Hymenobacter tibetensis: one gene and its partner. The protein of the gene in region 1 interacts with the protein of each later gene in a pairwise test. Links are inferred from orthologs where the notes say so. Each region holds a gene or a part of one and is shown on either strand. Other genes may lie near its edges. The genes, in order: MTX78_RS09675 and lpdA.

What was found.
Region 2: the proteins of MTX78_RS09675 (region 1) and lpdA interact in binary tests that used the Escherichia coli proteins (3 or more experiments, as listed by UniProt). The link is inferred for Hymenobacter tibetensis from one-to-one orthologs.

The regions. Positions count from the first base shown.
Region 1 is NZ_CP094669.1:2,443,172-2,452,308, reverse strand. What follows is about bases 4,395-7,377. They hold MTX78_RS09675 (ATP-dependent helicase), read left to right. Parts: upstream 4,395-4,751; coding sequence 4,752-7,004; downstream 7,005-7,377. Other genes in these bases: MTX78_RS09670 (DUF4290 domain-containing protein), read left to right, coding at 7,143-7,377; MTX78_RS09680 (glycosyltransferase family 4 protein), read right to left, coding at 4,395-4,506. Also shown: accB (acetyl-CoA carboxylase biotin carboxyl carrier protein), read left to right, coding at 1-480; accC (acetyl-CoA carboxylase biotin carboxylase subunit), read left to right, coding at 598-1,944; MTX78_RS09690 (hypothetical protein), read right to left, coding at 2,068-2,553; MTX78_RS09685 (DUF3109 family protein), read right to left, coding at 2,627-3,208; more of MTX78_RS09680, read right to left, coding at 3,328-4,394; more of MTX78_RS09670, read left to right, coding at 7,378-7,871; murA (UDP-N-acetylglucosamine 1-carboxyvinyltransferase), read left to right, coding at 8,016-9,137. UniProt on the Escherichia coli protein: A helicase with DNA-dependent ATPase activity. Unwinds DNA duplexes with 3'-5' polarity. Translocates on single-stranded DNA with 3'-5' polarity. Initiates unwinding more efficiently from a nicked substrate than double-stranded DNA.
Region 2 is NZ_CP094669.1:330,628-339,660, reverse strand. What follows is about bases 1,999-4,877. They hold lpdA (dihydrolipoyl dehydrogenase), read right to left. Parts: upstream 4,202-4,877; coding sequence 2,795-4,201; downstream 1,999-2,794. Other genes in these bases: MTX78_RS01320 (hypothetical protein), read right to left, coding at 4,462-4,877; MTX78_RS01330 (AAA family ATPase), read left to right, coding at 1,999-2,731. Outside these bases: MTX78_RS01345 (suppressor of fused domain protein), read left to right, coding at 1-214; MTX78_RS01340 (hypothetical protein), read left to right, coding at 273-452; MTX78_RS01335 (AAA family ATPase), read left to right, coding at 558-1,439; more of MTX78_RS01330, read left to right, coding at 1,445-1,998; more of MTX78_RS01320, read right to left, coding at 4,878-4,893; MTX78_RS01315 (carboxypeptidase-like regulatory domain-containing protein), read right to left, coding at 4,932-5,642; MTX78_RS01310 (hypothetical protein), read right to left, coding at 5,721-6,164; MTX78_RS01305 (hypothetical protein), read right to left, coding at 6,360-6,740; MTX78_RS01300 (Crp/Fnr family transcriptional regulator), read right to left, coding at 7,139-7,837; drug/metabolite exporter YedA, read left to right, coding at 8,364-9,033. UniProt on the Escherichia coli protein: Lipoamide dehydrogenase is a component of the glycine cleavage system as well as of the alpha-ketoacid dehydrogenase complexes.

The DNA of each region.
Region 1 (9,137 bases):
GCCAAGGAACTCCAGGAACTCATCGACTTCATTGCGAAGTCGGGCCTCAACAAAGTCAACATCGAAACGGAGGAGTTTAAAATCTCCGTGCAGCGCGAACCCAGCTACAAGCCGGTGGTTAGCATGTCGTCTTCGGCAGCTCCTGCTCCCGCCGCGGCTCCGGCAGCACCAGCGGCAGCTCCCGCTCCCGCCCCAGCAACGCCGGCCGCGCCAGCCGCCGCTGCGCCAGCCGCCGATAATTACGTGCCCCTGAAGGCTCCCATGATTGGCACCTTCTACCGCAGCAGCAGCCCTGATACGCCGGCTTTCGTGCAGGTAGGTGATTTGGTGGAGAAAGGCCAGGTGATTTGTATCATCGAAGCCATGAAACTGTTCAACGAAATAGAGGCCGAAGCATCAGGACGCATTGTAAAGGCGATGGTGGAAAATGCCTCGCCAGTGGAATACGATCAGCCTTTGTTCCTGATTGAGCCGATGTAATTTATTGGGTTTTTGGGGTCTTGGGAACTTGGGGTGCCGCCTATACGGCTAGCTCTTAGTTCGTAAGGCCCTTTTCCTTTTCCGCGAGACCCCAAGACCTTTAGCCCTCAAGACCCAATGTTCAAAAAAATACTGATTGCCAACCGGGGTGAAATTGCGCTGCGCATCATCCGGACCTGCAAGGAAATGGGGATTAAAACGGTGGCTGTTTATTCCACCGCCGACAAAGAAAGTTTGCACGTACGCTTTGCTGATGAGGCCGTGTGCATCGGGCCTCCTCCGTCCTCACAATCGTACCTCAGCATTCCCACGCTGATAGCCGCAGCGGAAATAACCAACGCCGATGCTATCCATCCGGGCTACGGTTTTTTGAGTGAAAACGCGGAGTTTTCGCGCGTGTGCCAGGAAAACGGCATCAAGTTCATTGGTGCTACGCCCGAGATGATCAACCAAATGGGTGACAAAGCTTCCGCCAAAGCCACCATGATCAAGGCGGGTGTACCGTGCATTCCAGGTTCAGTGGGACTGCTGGAATCAGTGGAGCAAGGCAAGAAAGTAGCGGCCAAAATCAAGTACCCCGTCATTCTGAAGGCTACGGCTGGCGGTGGCGGACGTGGTATGCGTATCATCCCTACCGAAGACGACTTCGAAAAAGCTTGGAATGATGCTCGTACGGAAGCCAAAGCAGCCTTCGGCAACGACGGTGTGTACCTGGAAAAGTTTGTAGAGGAGCCGCGTCACATCGAGATACAGGTGTGCGGCGACCAATATGGCCGCGTTTGCCACCTCTCGGAGCGTGACTGCTCGATTCAGCGCCGCCACCAAAAGCTGGTGGAAGAAGCACCTTCCCCCTTCATGACCGAGGAACTGCGCGAACGGATGGGCTCTGCTGCCGTAGCTGGAGCTTCTGCCATCGGTTACGAGGGTGTGGGTACCATCGAGTTCCTAGTCGACAAAAACCGTGACTTCTACTTCATGGAGATGAACACCCGCATTCAGGTGGAACACCCCGTGACCGAGGAGATTGTAAACTATGACCTCATCAAGGAGCAGATAAAAGTGGCAGCCGGCATCCCGATTTCTGGCCACAACTATTACCCCAAGATGCACGCCATGGAGTGCCGCATCAACGCCGAAGATCCAACCAAGGATTTCCGACCCTCCCCTGGCAAAATCACCACGCTCCACATCCCCGGCGGCCACGGCGTTCGGGTTGATACGCACGTGTACGCGGGCTATACCATCCCATCGAACTATGATTCGATGATAGCCAAGCTCATTACCGTAGCGCAAACCCGCCAGGAATGCATTGTAAAAATGAAGCGGGCGTTGAGTGAGTTTGTAGTGGAAGGCGTGAAAACGACTATCCCATTCCACTTGGCGCTCATGGATAACAAGAACTTCCAGGACGGCGACTTCACGACTAAATTTTTGGAGACGTCATTTGACTTTTCAGAGTTGTAAGCCACTGGTTTCAAGCCAAACCATGATGTTTGGTTGAACTGCAAATACCAGCTTAACACGCCGACCGATTGGCAACTTACGCAACACCCCCTAGAGAAAGCCAACCGTACTAGTTGGTTCTCTCTAGGGGGTGTTGCGTAAGTTGCCACACGTATCAAAGTGCACTTCAGGCAGGGCGTAGACCTCCAATATCTGCACTGGTTTAGCGTCTGGCTCTCCAAACTCCGTCTCGCTGTCATCCGCTAAGTAAGGCGAACCATCCTGAAACACGATGTCATAATAGGGATAGTGTGGTTGCGCTGGATGGGTAAACGGTACCAGTACAGCCATCCCATACGTAGCGGAAAGTTTTTGGCCTAACCATAAGGATCTTGCCTCCCAATCTTCGTTAGGCGTTCTGTAAAGAGCAACATGCTGCGGAAACTGGGGCACCTCTGACGTACTAGCTTCGAAAAAGATATGCATCGGATCCGCAGAATCGAATTCCATCGGCTCTTGGTCGCCTATCATCATGGCCCACTCGAACACAGTGAGGCTTGGCATCGCATCCCGAAAGCACTCCTGAATCTGTGCGGTTGATAGCACCTTACTTAAGTAGAACTCTTCCATAGCCAGAAGTAGGTAACACGCTATAACACTACAAAAAAGGCCGACTGTACAGTCGGCCTTTCTCATTAAGAATTTATGCTTTGGCGGATGGGTTGTTGGTCTCAATCTCTTGCACCAACTCGCCGTACCACTCCTCCCCGTACTTGCGAACCAGCGGCTCCTTCAGAAACTGATACACCCGCATGCCCAAGTTGGCGCCGAACGAGCAAGCTGGGTTGCAAATGCCCCACCGGTCGTAGTTCAGGGCTTCGAAGCCTTCGTACTTGGTAATGCGGATGGGGTATAAGTGGCAGCTGACGGGCTTCTTGAAGCTGGTAGCACCCGCTAGATAAGCCTGCTCAATACCACACTTCAGAATGCCTCGCTCGTCATACAATGCATAAGCGCACTCCCGGTCGTTGATGGTAGTGGTGCTATAGTCGCCTTCCCAATCCTTGATGTAGAGGCCCTGCTGCTCGATGGCCTGCTGGCCGGCTTCGGTAAGGAAGGGCTTGATGTGCTGATATTCCGCTTCGAGAATCTTTAGCTCGTCTTCCTCCAGGGGTGCGCCTAAGTCGCCTTCCACGCAGCAGGCGCCTTTGCAAGCTTCCAGGTTGCAAACGAAAAAGTTGTCCCGAATGTCATCAGAGATGACAGTGTTTTGAATGATGATCATAGTGGGTTGCTGCTGAGCGCGGCGAAGGGTTCAAGAAGGATAGCAGGCGTAGTTCTTCACAACTGCATCGGTCAACTTTTGCGTTCCTCCGCCAATAGAGTAACTGCAAAGATACCCAATTACTGTAGCCTGAACAGCACCTCTTCGGTCAGCTGGCACTGCCGATGATGCGAATACGTAGCCAACGAAACGGCCTGCGCCTGTTTAGCCAACAGTTGCCGTAACTCCGGTGCCATCAACAACCGGCCAATGGCAGCCTCGAACGCACCGGCGTCGCGCAGGGGGAACAACAGGCCCGTGCGGCCATCGTCCACTATTTCCAGGGTGCCGCCGGTGGCGGTAGCTACCACTGGCAGCCCTGCGGCCATGGCTTCAATTGTGACCATGCCGTAGGTTTCGTTGGTGGAGCCGGTGATGGATATATCGAGGGCGCGGTACGCTACTTCCGGCTGCGACGTGAATTCCCGAATGTGCACCACCTCAGTCAAGCCCAATTCCTGTATCCGGCGTAGTACTGCTTCCCGGTAGGCATTGCCCTCGTTGCGCGTCGACTCGCCCACTAACAGCAGGTGTAAGGGAACAGTTGGGTGCTTTCTGCGCAAAACGGCCAATTCCTCGACCACAAAATCCTGGCCCTTGCCATCATCAAACCGGCCGATAACACCCAGCAACACGGCACCCGTAGGCAGTTGTAGATGCAATTGTTGCCGAGCACGTGTGCGGGTTAGCGTCGGATCAGCAAACTTCTCTAGCTCTATGCCTAGCGGTACCACGTGCAGGCGCTCGGCGCTGAATCGAGTTTTCTCCAACACCTGTCGTGCCAGGCCGGGCAACGGGGAAAGCCACGCGTCTACGGCATTGTAGCGCACCGTGTGGATAAGGCCACGCTTTGCCAAGCCTAGCTGCATATGCTGCTGATATACCAGCTTCAGCGTAGGCATGTGCACCTTTTTGCAGAGCACTGCCAGCCCCAAATCTCCGTTCCTAGTGACGATAAGCACCCGTGTACCATAGGCTAGCATAACGCGAGCCAGCTGACCAGCAGCGGGAACATCCAAGGCTTTCCAACGGTTAGTGAGGCAAACCACTGGCAAGGCAAGTGCTTCGGCTCGAACGGCTATAGGGGAATCAGGCAGCGTAATCACCTGCACGGGCCAACCGCGGCGGTGCATCCACTCGGCGAAGCGCACGGTGTTCAGTTCTAGCCCGCCCCAACTCGCCGACAAGCACAGCAACGACAACGGAAACTTCGCGGCAGAAGCGGCAACGGAAGCAACGGCAGACTCAGGGGGATTCACGCAGCAAAGATACAATTGCCGTTCGTGCGTCCGCAATTCGTGGGAGTCACGCAAAAAGCTAAGTGCGACTTCTTTCCACCTGCTATGTACCGAAGCACGGTCTGTTGCTGCGTACTCCTCGGCGTAGCTCGGCAGCAGCCAATGACAACGTATCTACTGCGGAAACCCGGAGTTCCTGCTTCGTTGGGCCGCATGAAAGCCGTACCTTTGCTAATAAGCCAAAACGCTTAGCTTTTCGAATGGCACTGGATTATCTTTCTCTTCTAAATCCCTCGCAGGCGGCTGCCGTGATGCAAATCGACGGCCCTTGCATGATTATAGCTGGCGCGGGCTCGGGTAAAACCCGGGTGCTTACTTACCGCATTGCCAACCTACTCGAACAGGGCGTTGACCCGTTCAACATTCTGGCCCTCACCTTCACCAACAAGGCCGCCAAGGAGATGCGCGCCCGGATAGAGAAGGTAGTAGGCGGAGCGGCAGCCAAAAACCTGTGGATGGGCACCTTCCACAGCATATTTGCCCGCATCCTGCGGTCCGAAGCCGACAAAATTGGCTTTCCCCGCTCCTTCACTATCTACGACACGCAGGACAGTAAAACGCTGATCAGCCAGATTCTAAAAGAGCTGGAACTCGACGACAAGCTGTACAAGCCTGGTATGGTGTTGGGCCGAATCTCGGCGGCTAAAAACAAGCTCATATCCGTTCAGCAGTACCTCAATGACCCGGTTATCCGCCAGGACGACGAGGCCGCGCTACGGCCCAAGATTGGCGTGATTTATCAGCAATACGCCAACCGCTGCTTCAAGGCAGGGGCTATGGACTTCGACGACCTGTTGTACCAAACCAACGTTCTGTTCAAGGACCATCCCGATGTGCTCAACAAGTACCAGAACTTATTCCGGTTTGTGATGGTGGACGAGTACCAGGACACCAACTACTCGCAGTATTTGATTGCGCGCAAGTTGGCGGCCAAAGAGCGCAACATCTGCGTAGTAGGCGACGATGCGCAAAGTATCTACGCGTTCCGGGGCGCTGATATTCAGAATATTCTCAATTTCGAGAAGGACTACCCGGAGTTGCAAGTATTCAAGCTAGAGCAAAACTACCGCTCTACCAAGACGATTGTAAAGGCGGCCAACTCGGTTATCAAAAACAACCAAGCTCAGCTGCGCAAAGACGTATTTTCCGACAACGAGGAAGGGCCACTGATTGAGGTACTGAAGGCGGCGTCGGACAATGAGGAAGGCAAGCTCGTAGCCAATTCCATCTTCGAGGACAAGATGAGCCATCATCTATCCTACGATGACTTTGCCATTCTGTACCGCACCAACGCCCAGAGCCGGGCCATGGAAGAATCGTTGCGCAAGCTCAACATCCGCTACAAGATTGTGGGTGGCTTGAGCTTCTACCAGCGCAAAGAAATCAAGGACCTGGTAGCCTACCTGCGCCTCACGGTGAACCCCAACGACGAGCAGGCGCTCCGCCGCGTTATCAACTACCCCAAGCGCGGCATCGGTGATACAACCATTGCCAAGCTCATCAACGCTGCCGAGGAAAGCAACCACACCATTTGGGAAGTGGTAGCCAACGCCGACCAGTTCCTTCCCACTCGCACGGCCAACCCGATAGTAGACTTCGCCGAGAAGATCAAGGCCTATACCGCCGTAGCAGCCAAAGAAGATGCCTTTGAAGCGGCCAAGTTCATTGCCAAGAACTCGGGCATGATCGAGGAACTATACGCCGATAAAAGCATCGAAGGTCTTTCCCGCTACGAGAACATCCAAGAATTGCTGAACGGCGTGAAAGCCTACACCGAGGACCCGGAACGCGAAGACAAAACGCTGGGCGCCTTCTTACAGGATATTGCCCTCGTGACGGACGCTGACACCAAAGACGCGCAGCAGGAAGGCGAAGCCGTGACTATGATGACGATTCACTCGGCCAAGGGCTTGGAGTTTCGCAACGTGTACATTGTGGGGATGGAGGAAAACCTATTTCCTTCGCAGATGATGATAACGTCGCGGGCGGATCTGGAAGAGGAACGCCGGCTGTTTTACGTAGCCATCACGCGGGCCGAAAAGAAGCTCACCCTGAGCTACGCCACGTCCCGCTACCAGTGGGGCAACTTGCGCAGCTGCGAGAAAAGCCGGTTTCTCGATGAAATCGACCCGCAATTCGTAGACTTCAAGTTTGCGGCTACCCCGAGTGCCGGCCCCGGCGAGTCACCATTCGGGCATGTGTTCGAGCGGCGCAGCAACCTCTTACCCACGCCGGCGCGTAAGACAGTTGCCAAAGGCTATACTCCCCCGGCAGACTTTCAGCCCTCCGATACCAGCAATTTGCAAACTGGGCAACGGGTGGAGCACCCCAAGTTCGGTTTTGGCCACGTAACGAAGCTGGAAACCGTTTCGGGCTCCACCAAAGCCATTATCGAGTTCGAAGAAGTCGGCGAGAAGACGTTATTGCTGAGTTTTGCGAAATTGCGGGTGCTTGGCTGATGCACTAATTGCCGTATGTTTAGCTTTGGCAGCGGCAACGTGGCACAGAGGCACCGTCGTCTGGTGTCCAACCCCAAAGCACTGTAGCGGCTCTATAGGCTGCCGCAGTTCCCCCTTACTAGGATTTACTTTTTTCTAATGCCCTTACCTTCCCTTCATAAGCACGAGCTACTACAGCGCGAGTACGGCCAAAGCACCTTCCAACTGGTGCAGGGCCTGCGCGACGTAGAAGACAAAGCCGAGCGTACACGCCGTGCCACCCAGATTGTGCAGCTTATTTTCCGGCTGCAACCTTCCCTGCGCGACCAGCCCGATGCCCAGCAGCGCGTCTGGAACCATCTCTACGAAATGGCCGATGAGGACCTGGATATTGATGCGCCATTCGAGTTGCAAGGCTTGAGCCAGCTTAACCAGCAGCCCAAACCTATTCCTTACCCAAAGCAAGCCATGAAGCTGAAAGCGTATGGCAAGAGCGTGGAGCTAATGGTGGAAAAGGCGCTGACGCTGGAAGACCCCACGGAGCGTGAGCAGGCCACTATCACCATTGGCCGAACGATGAAGTTTCTATACCGTTCGCACAACAAGGAAAACGCCAAGGACGTCACTATTCTCAAGCACCTCAAAGACCTGTCCGGAGGACAATTGACCCTGGACCCGGCGCAGGTGGAAGCGCAAGGGCTCTTCGAGTTTGCCGGGGGCGGTGCTCCTGTAGTCGCAAGCGGTACTGGCCGGGCGGCTTTCGTGGTACCACAGCCGCGCCAAGACCGTGAAGGACGCCGCGGCAACAGCGGCGGCAATAACCGGCGCGACAAGCAGCGCCGCGGTGGCAAGAAAGGTCGCCAAGAACCCCAACAACCTCCTCAGTAATTTTTCTGAAGGAGCTAGGAAACGGGCCGTGAGAACTGGCTGATCTTAAGGAATAAGGTGGAACGGCGTTGTAGTTGCCGTTCTTGCTGCTGTTTCCTTCGCCGGTATTCACCGCCTGCTCTCCTAGCTCCTAATTCTTGTTATATGGCCTCATTCGAAGTAATTGGCGGGAATCCGCTCAAAGGAGAAATCGTGCCGCAGGGCGCCAAAAACGAAGCGTTGCAGATTCTGTGCGCTGTGCTGCTAACGTCGGAGCCCGTTACCATCTCCAACATTCCCGACATCCGCGACGTCAACAAACTCATTGAGCTCTTGCGCGATATGGGAGTGAAAGTTGGCAAACTCGCTTCGGACACCTACCGCTTTCAGGCCGATGATGTACATCTGAGCTACTTGGATACGCCTGAATTTGTAGCCCAAGGACGGGCCTTACGCGGATCCGTGATGATCCTGGGGCCTATGCTGGCTCGTTTCGGTAAGTGCCAGCTGCCCAAACCCGGTGGCGACAAGATTGGCCGGCGGCCCTTGGATACCCACTTTGTAGGGCTAGAGAAACTCGGTGGCAAGCTGACGCTCGAAGGCTTGGATTTCTACCGCATCAACGCCGACGGCCGGCTACGGGGAGCCCACATGCTCTTAGAAGAAGCCTCCGTTACGGGCACAGCCAACATCCTGATGGCCGCAGTCCTAGCTGAAGGCACCACCACCATCTACAACGCTGCTTGCGAGCCGTACGTGCAACAGCTTTGCAAGATGCTTGTGCGCATGGGGGCTCGTATCACGGGCATAGGGTCCAACCTACTCACCATTGAAGGCGTGGAGAGCCTTGGTGGCACCGAGCACCGCATGCTCCCCGATATGATTGAAATTGGGTCGTTCATTGGTCTTGCGGCCATGACGGGCTCGGAGATTACCATCAAAGACTGCCAAATCCAGGAGTTGGGCGTCATCCCCGACACGTTCCGCAAACTAGGCATCCAGCTAGAGTTCCGCGGCGACGACATTTACATCCCGGCACAAGACCGCTATCAGATTGCCACCTATCTTGATGGCAGCATCCTGACCGTTTCCGACCACACCTGGCCGGGCCTCACCCCTGACCTGTTGAGCATCGTGCTAGTGGTCGCGACGCAAGCCAAAGGCACCGTGCTCATCCACCAGAAAATGTTTGAGAGCCGCTTGTTCTTCGTAGACAAGCTCATCGACATGGGCGCCCAGATTATCCTCTGCGACCCCCACCGCGCCACCGTTATCGGCCTCAACAAG
Region 2 (9,033 bases), 2.1 Mb from region 1 along the record:
CCTGCCCGAAGAATTTCGGGAGTTGAAAATCAACGAGGAGAAAACCGTCTACTTCTACTGCCTCTACGCCATCTACAAGGAGGAAATGGACCTGAAGATGCGCAAAGGCGTGGATGCCCTCATCGACAAGTTTGAGCAACACCGCATCTCCGACGTGATAGACCTCGACCGCCCAAATGTCGCCGCCAAAAAGGGCTTCTTAGGGCTGTGGTAACAGAAGTAACCGATTCTTTAAGAACACCACGGCGCACGTCCGCATCATCCTTTGCGGCGTGCATTACTACATCAAATCCAAGTACCTCGCCCTAGCCCGCATGCACGGCTTCACCCTTCACACCATCGAAGGCGACATCGTGAACCTGAGCAAGCTGCTAGAAGGCGAAACCATCACCATTCAAGGCCAGCAGTACCAAGTGACCAAGGACGGGTTTAAATTGGTGCAGAAGACGTAATCTTTGTATAAACAAGAACACAGCTCAAATCTTATTATCGATATAAATATTTACTAACAACTTTCTTTGGCACAAAATTTTTAAAGCATTTTTTGATTCAAACAAATGATAGTAGCGTTACACCTTCGACATTTTAAAGTTTATAAAGGAATTCACTTTGTTCCATTATCAAATGGGGATAAATTTTGCAGCCTAATAGGGGAGAACGGAACTGGCAAAAGCTCAATACTTGAAGCTATTGATTTTGTTCTTAACAAGAAAGATATAAAGGAATGGCCAATAAATAACGATGCAAAAGCAAAAGGTGGTATAAAGGGAGCAAATAGTCCTTTTATAACAATCACACTGCTAATTAAAAAAGAATCATTAAGACACACAAACGCAGAAGACAGTAAGCATTTTAAAACTGCTCAAAGAATATCAAAGCAATTATGGGAATCAAACATAAAATCAAACTCTAGAACATCCGACGGGTTTAATGAGTATAGAAATAATCTTGCATTAAAGTATAACAAAGATGAATACCTACTTGTAATGATTGGCAAAAGAGCTAATGAACCAGGAATTTATTTTGGGCCAATACATTATGAATTGGGTTTTTTTAATACAGAAGGAAAGCACAATGAATCAGACTTACAAAAGCAATTTGAAGGATTTTATGACTACATAATATCACATTACGCTTACTTATATATACCTGTAGAAACCGACGCCCAACTATACACAAAGTTAGAAACTCAAGATATGCAAAAGTTGATGGATAAAAATATACACAAAGAAATAGAAAAAGCTATTACAAACAAGGTATTAAAAGGGATAAATATAGAATTGAATAAATTTGTAGAGGAAATTGAAGCAACTTTAGAATCATATCAATATAAGGGCAAAAGCAAGAATTCATTAACAATGCCCGACTTGATATCTAAAATAATAGAGGCATATTTTTCTATAAAAATTCTCAATAAAAAAACAAGGATTCGCCTTTAGTAGCTGTGTATGATTTAAGTTCAGGAGAAAAAAGGAAAGCACTTATTGATGTAGCCTATTCCTTTCTAGTAAGAAGCCAAGAAAGAGATAAACAAATCATACTTGCAGTCGACGAACCGGACGCTTCACTACACATATCTGCTTGTTACGAGCAGTTTTCCAGATTATTTGAGCTTGTCAAACTTGGACATCAAATAATTATTACAACACATTGGTACGGCTATTTGCCAATTATATCTGAAGGATCAGCAACTTCAATGAAGAAAACATCAGCAAATGAAGTTGATGTTAACTTTTTTGACCTATACAATTATCGAGAAAAAATAACCCAAGACAGAAAGAAAATAAATGGCATCCTTCCTTACGATATAAGCCTCAAAAGCCACAATGACCTTGTTCAATCTATAACCTATTCCCTAATAGGTGCATCCACTTATAATTGGCTCATCTGCGAAGGAATATCGGAAAAAATTTACTTTGAACACATTTTTTCTGACAAAATCCTTGACAGCAATTTAAAAATACTACCAGTCGGGGGATACAAGGAGGTAAAAAAAATATACGAAAGCTTAATTTCTCCTATGAATGACCCTGATTACTCAATAAAAGGAACGGTTTACTGCCTCATAGATACTGATACTGAAATTCTTAAAGTAGAAGTAAAATCAATAAAAAATCTATATTTTAAACGCTTATTAAACAAACAACAGGAAACAGAATTAGTAAACATTGATAGTAATGCAAGCACGCCTCCTACAGAAATAGAAGATTGCTTAAATCCTAAAATATACTTCAAGACATTGCAATCATTTGCGGACAAAGATGAAGACATAAAAAATATATTAGCAACTAACGAATACAACAGCCAAGCAAAAGTTTCAGGAGATACTTTAGACTTAAAACCAAGTCAACAAAAGTTACTCAAAGGCTTCTTCGACAAAAACATGGGGATGAATAAAGTATTATTCGCGAAGCAATATGTTGAAATATCAAATTTAGATGAATTCGACAAAGAGCAGGAGGCGAAATGGATTACAGATATAAAGTCTACTTTAAAAAAGTCTGCCAATCCTGCTAAACCAACAAACGATATTAAACCGAGTCAAGCCAAATCTACTACTACAAATGCAGTAGAACTGTCAAGTCAGAAGATCGACTCAAAGAAAGAGATTATAGCTCTCCCAGAAGAAGGCGACACTCCTGTTGTGGAAGAGATTTTCGAAGATAACGAACCTATCATAGAAGAATTTTTTGAGGATGAGGGTGATATTGATTTAGATGATTCCTTTTAAATAGAAACGAAAAGAGGCTGTAGCTCTGAGCTACAGCCTCTTTTCGTTTCTATTTAAAAGGAATTACATGTGAATGGCGCGGTTCTCGGTGGCGGCTAGGCAGGCTTCCTTCATGGCTTCGGCGTAGGTGGGGTGGGCGTGGCTCATGCGGGCTACGTCCTCGGCGGAGGCGCGGAATTCCATGGCCGTTACGGCTTCGGCAATGAGGTCGGCGATGCGTGGGCCAATCATGTGCACGCCCAGGATTTCGTCGGTTTCCTTGTCGGCTAGCACTTTCACGAAGCCGTCGAGGTCCATGGAGGCGCGGGCGCGGCCCGAAGCGCGGAACGGGAACGAGCCAGTTTTGTAGGCTTTGCCCTGCTCCTTTAACTGCTCTTCGGTGTAGCCGACGCCGGCCACTTCCGGCCAGGTGTACACCACGCCGGGGATGAGTAGGTAGTTGACGTGCGGCTTCTGGCCTACAATGGTTTCGGCCACGAACACGCCTTCTTCCTCTGCCTTGTGCGCTAGCATGGCCCCGCGAATCACGTCGCCGATGGCGTAGATGCCGGGCACGTTGGTTTGCAGGTGCTCATCTACCTTGATGCGGCCGCGCTCTTCCATTTCTACCCCGGCAGCTTCCAAGTTCAGGCCGGCGGTGTAGGGCACGCGGCCCACGGCTACCAGGCAGTAGTCGCCTTCAAATTTCACTTCCTCTCCTTTCGGGTTGGTAGCAGTTACGGTCACAGTGTCGCCCTCGCGGGTAGCGCCGGTTACTTTGTGGCTCAGGAAGAACTCGATGCCAATTTTGCCCAGGATACGCTTCAGCTCTTTGCCAAGGCCGCGGTCCATGGTCGGGATGAGCGAGTCCATGAACTCCACCACCGATACTTTCGCGCCGAGGCGGGCGTACACCGATGCCATTTCCAGCCCGATTACGCCGCCGCCAATCACAATCATGTGCTTGGGCACTTCCCGGATATTCAGGGCCTCGGTGCTGGTGATAATGCGCTGCTTGTCTTGCTTGATGAAGGGCAGCACCGTGGGCTTGGAGCCAGTGGCAATAATGACGTTTTTGGTTTCGATCTGCTGCTCCTCACCACCAGCAGTAGGCTGGATCTTGATGTGGTTTTTGTCCACGAACGAACCGACACCGTAGATGACATCGATTTTGTTTTTCTTCATCAGGAACTGAATACCGTCGGTATTCGCCTTCACGACGCCGTTTTTACGGTCTATCATCTGGTTCATGTTCACCTGCAAGTCGCTCAGCTCAATGCCGTGCTCCTTGAACGTGGAATGCGCGTTATGATAGTGCTCCGTCGAGTCGAGGAGGGCTTTGCTCGGAATACAGCCTACGTTGAGGCAAGTGCCGCCTAGCGTGCTGTACTTCTCGATAAGGGCCGTTTTGAGGCCTAGCTGGGCGCAGCGGATGGCCGCTACATAACCGCCGGGCCCGGAGCCGATAACGGTAACGTCGTATTGGGTCATACTCAGAAGGTGAGTTCGGTGGAAATCAACAGTCACGAAGGTACGGATGAATCGTTGGAGCGCTACCTGCAAAGGTGATTTTAGCTGAGTACGCTCCCTTTCTCTTCTACACAGCAGCCAACGGTGGCTGTTGTTGCGGCCGAAGCACCAACGCCTGTTCTGCAGCAAGCAGCCGGTGTTGCCCGCAACCAGTTACAAACAAAAAGCTCCTTCCCAGCGTCGGGAAAGGAGCTTATGTTAAGGCTAGCTATGTTATGGTTCTACACTTCCAGCTGGGATACCTGCGCCCGTAGCACCTCCCGGGCAATAGCCAGGTTGGTGTTCTGCTCTGCTATCACCAGATAAATAAACCGCCGGCCACTGGGCGTAAGCACTAGCAAGTGCAACTGACTGGACAACGTGATGAGGACATCGTGTAGCTGCTCTCCCTCCAGCTGCAAGGCCGCCATGGCCTTCAACTTCAACTTTACCACTTCTGCGTTGAAGCTCGCGGCTGTATTGGGGTTGATGGAGGCAGTGGCATGAGCTGCCAGGCTAGTGCCTGAGGCGACATCTACCACGGCGACAGCCATCAGGCCCGGCAACTCTACCTGCACCTGCTCCACCACCCGAGCAGCGGCTGGATCAGGAATGATTGGTTTTGATAGCTCAGATCGACGCGGTGCTTTACTACGGTAGAATTTCGGTTTCACGCAACTGGATTACAACTACACAAATGACATCCTCAGCCCTAGAACTTCCACCAGCGGCGCTTCTGCTTTTGCACCTGCTCCTGGTCGGCTTGCATGTGCTTTTTAGGGAGTAGCGTTACGTTGTTGGTACCACCGCTTTTCAGCGTAATTTCTTCATCTTGGTAGCCACCGTAGCCGTATTGCAACGTGCTAGCACCAGCTGGTACGTGCAGTAGGTATTCACCTTTGGCGTTGGTTGATACGCCTTGGCTGCTACCAGCGTGCATTACGGTAGCGCCTACCAGGGGAGCACCTTCTTCGTCGAGGATGCGGCCGCGCACCGTCATGAGGCGCATGGAAGAGGCAGCTGAAGAAGCTTCGGCTGCTTCGAGGGCGGCAGTGGCCGTTAGGGCCGCACCTTCGGTGGGCAAGCTGGTGGTAGGCAGGTTGGTGCCCGCAAATACCATAGTACCGAGTAGCACGGTGGCTCCTACCATGCTGGCCGCCCGACGGCGGAAGCGCACTGGCTCGGTGCGGATAAATTGGATTTGTTTTTCGACCCACGTAGGAGCAACCACTGCGCTCGGCTCGGTGGCTTGCAGGTCTTGCCAGCGGTTGAGCGTTTCGTGGGCGAGGTCGGCGTCCCGGCCCAGGTACTGTTCTACTGCCTTAGCCGACTCCCGGCTAAGGTCACCATTCAAATAAGCATCACGGTATACCGGCAGCAATTCGCCGGACTCTGGATTGAAGGGAGAAGCGGTCAGTTTCATACACGTAAAATTGTGAGGGTGAGAGAAATGGGGGAGGGAAAGAAAAGTAAGTGATACCGCCTCGTAGCCTACAACCTGCTATAAATCACAAGTGCGCATTACGCTGCGGGCAATGCCCAAATTCGTGTCGCGACAATCGACCACCACATATAAAAAACGCTGGCCATCAGGCAGCAGCCGCAGTAAGTGCAGCTGGGTGTGGAGCGTGATTAAAATATCTTCCAGCTGCTCATCGGCCGGAACTTGCAGTATTTGCATCGCCTGCTGATGCTGCCGGATCACTTCGGCGTTGAACCCAGCTACTTTGCTGACGTTGAATTCGCGGGCCGTGGTGTACGAGGCCAGTGGTTGCCCGGAGGCCAGGTCCACTACCGACGCGCCCACCAGTTCGGGTAGGCCGCTCAGGACCCGCTGAAGCAATTGCTCAGCAGCGGCCATTTCCGGACCTGAGCCTACCGACACTATTTTGTTTACTACAGGCCCAGTGAGTGCCTGAAAGCGTTGAAGAAAAGGAATCTGCATGGAGGCCTATTCATTACGCCGGGCCTTCAGCGCCTCAACTATGGGCGAAGAATACGTAGCGCCGGGGCGTGTCTGTCCTATACCTATACCGTGGTATCTGTGGGCGTTGTAGCCTATCCCACGCCTGGCTAGATCCAGACCACAACGCCCCTCAGCACCTTCACTTTATACTTTGAACAACAACGATCAGCGCTATTAGCTGAGTTGAGCAGCATGGGTGCGAATAACGTCGCGGGCAATAGCCAAGTTGGTGTCGCGGGAACTCACTACCAGATAGATAAACTTGTTGCCAGCTTCATTAAGCCGGATAAGGTGCATCTGGTTGGTTAGCGAAATCAGGATATCCTGAATTGTTTCGCCAGTGAGCTTAAGCGCTGACATAGCCTTCTGCTTTTGCTTCACCACTTCTGTGTTGTAGGCAGCAGCGGTATCGGGGTTGATATGGGGCGCATTGGAATGCGAAGCCAAGCTCATACCCGAGTTGATGTCCACCACAGCAATTGCCATCAAACCTGGCAAATCCGTGATGATGTCTTGTACTACTTTACCAGCTGGGTTGTTGACTGAATAAGCCATAACTCGTTTAAAAAAAGAGAATGAGATAAAAACCAAGTGTGTAAGCCTGTTGTGTTTTCAGAAGCTTCGTTGCTGACCCACGCGTTGGCCAGTCAAAGGGCGCTATCCGAACTATAATAAAGCAGACAATAAGTGCGTGAACTATCGGCGCAACGCCTGCCATTTGGATAACTTACTATGCAAATTTCCACTATTCACCTCTCTAAAAAAATGACTTTGATCATTTTTTAAAATGATTTTAATCAAATTTTAAAGCCCTTTTACAAGTTAATTAAGCAAATATATTGCTTAAAAATACAATTTATAAAAGCAATATATTGAATTATAAAAAAAGAAGAAGCCCTCAACTTGTGATTACAGTTGAAAGCTTCTTTTAGGAGCAGGTAAATGGAAATTGGCTAAGCGTATACCGTGCTTATTTTCTTCAGCTTCTCGAGGTTCAGAACCGTGATGCTACTGCCTTTCGTGGCAATGAGTCCTTCGTCGCGAAATTCGGAAAGCAGGCGGCTGGCGGTTTCTTTGGCTGTACTCATAAGAGCTGCCAAGTCCTCGCGTGAGATAGGAATGCTGAACGCATCAGCTGTTTCGGGCAGAAAGAAAGTATAGAGTTGCACAAGAGCTTCGGCCAAACGCTCACGCACTGGATTGTACGCCGTGTGCACTACCCGCTTCTCCGCATCACCGAGTGCCGCTGCCAACAGACGCATCAACTCGTGAGAAAACTGGGTGTTTTGCTCCATGATGCTGAAGAAGTCGGGGCGGGGTACCATGCACACCACGCAATCGGTCAGGGCAATGGCCGAAGAGGCATAGTTGCCACAGGCAGTTAGCGCTTGAAAACCTAGCACGTCACCTTCCTTACGCAGCTTCAGGATTTGCTCTTTTCCTTCGCCACTCATCGTCGAGACCTTCACCCGACCCTCGTGGATACAATAGAGCCCGGCAGGCCGGCTACCTTCCTGGTAGATAACTTGTCCGCGCTGGTACCGCTGCGATACCTTGCTGTTCGAGAGCTGTGCTAATTCACTTATCTGGCAAGAGCCCAGCAATGATTGCCGCAGATAAGGGCAATTCTGACAACTAGTCGGAGCTGACATGACCATGGCTGTATACTTCTGGGGTTAACGGTAGTGCTTGTTACTTAAACTTATTTGCCTGCTTGACGACAAGGGCAAGGACTCTGTATGTTGTTTTTCTTTTCTCTAGCGTGGTGACACTCGCTGGCGCATATTCGAAATAATCAATTCCGACGTACTTGCTCAAATTATTCCTGTTCGTACAAAAATGCAAATTGCCACCTCGTTAGAGAGGCAAGTAAAAAAACTTTTATGTCATTTTAAAACCTCAAACCCAGATAGATACGTACTTATACTAGACTTACTTTTCCATTTTGACAAACTGAATTCTACAATTAAGACGAAGCTAGTTATACCTTCTACTTGCTATTGATTGTCAAGCGGTTTGGTGTTTTCTATTATTTCTACACCTGGGACAAATTGTGCCTAGTGAGTAGGTCTTAGATGAAGCGCAACAAAAAAAATTATTCGCTGAAAGACGAAAAGCAGAGGTTGAAACCACCAAAAGAGAAAACGAACGTAGGTTTAGGCGGTTGTTTTCGCGCTTATGTCTGCTTCTTCTTTGCCTGGTACTCCGAGTCGCGTGGCTGTAGTGCTTGCCTTTGCGGCCGTGTATATCATCTGGGGTTCCACATACCTCGGTATCCGCTTCGCTATTGACTCTATGCCGCCGCTGCTTATGGCGGGCTCACGCTACATGCTGGCGGGGGTCGTGCTTTATGGCTTTATGCGGCTGCGTGGCGAACCAGCACCGGCTGGGCGCGGCTGGGCAACTGCGCTGCTCATTGGTATTTGCCTGTTAACCTTTGGCAACGGGGGCGTCACGTTGGGGGAGCAGTATATTCCTTCCGGGCTGGCGGCCCTGCTAGTAGCCACGGTACCTATGTTTCTGGCAATACTGGGCTGGTGGAGTGGCGTAGCAGCCCGGCCTACGCTGTGGGTAGCCATAGGGCTGGCTTGCGGGCTATTGGGGGTGTATCTGTTGGCTCGCACTCCCGGCGCCAGCCATGTGGCATTGCCTGGCCATGAGGGCCTGGGCATGGTGCTGGTTCTGACGGCAGGCCTTCTGTGGGCGGTGGGGTCCTTGTATTCAAAGGGCCATCAGCCCAGCCCCTCCCCTTTTGTTTCGGGCGGCATGCAGATGATTTGTGGGGGGCTAGTGATGCTGGTAGTTGGTCTGGTGCGAGGCGAAGCAACAGAGTTTGATGTAGCACAGG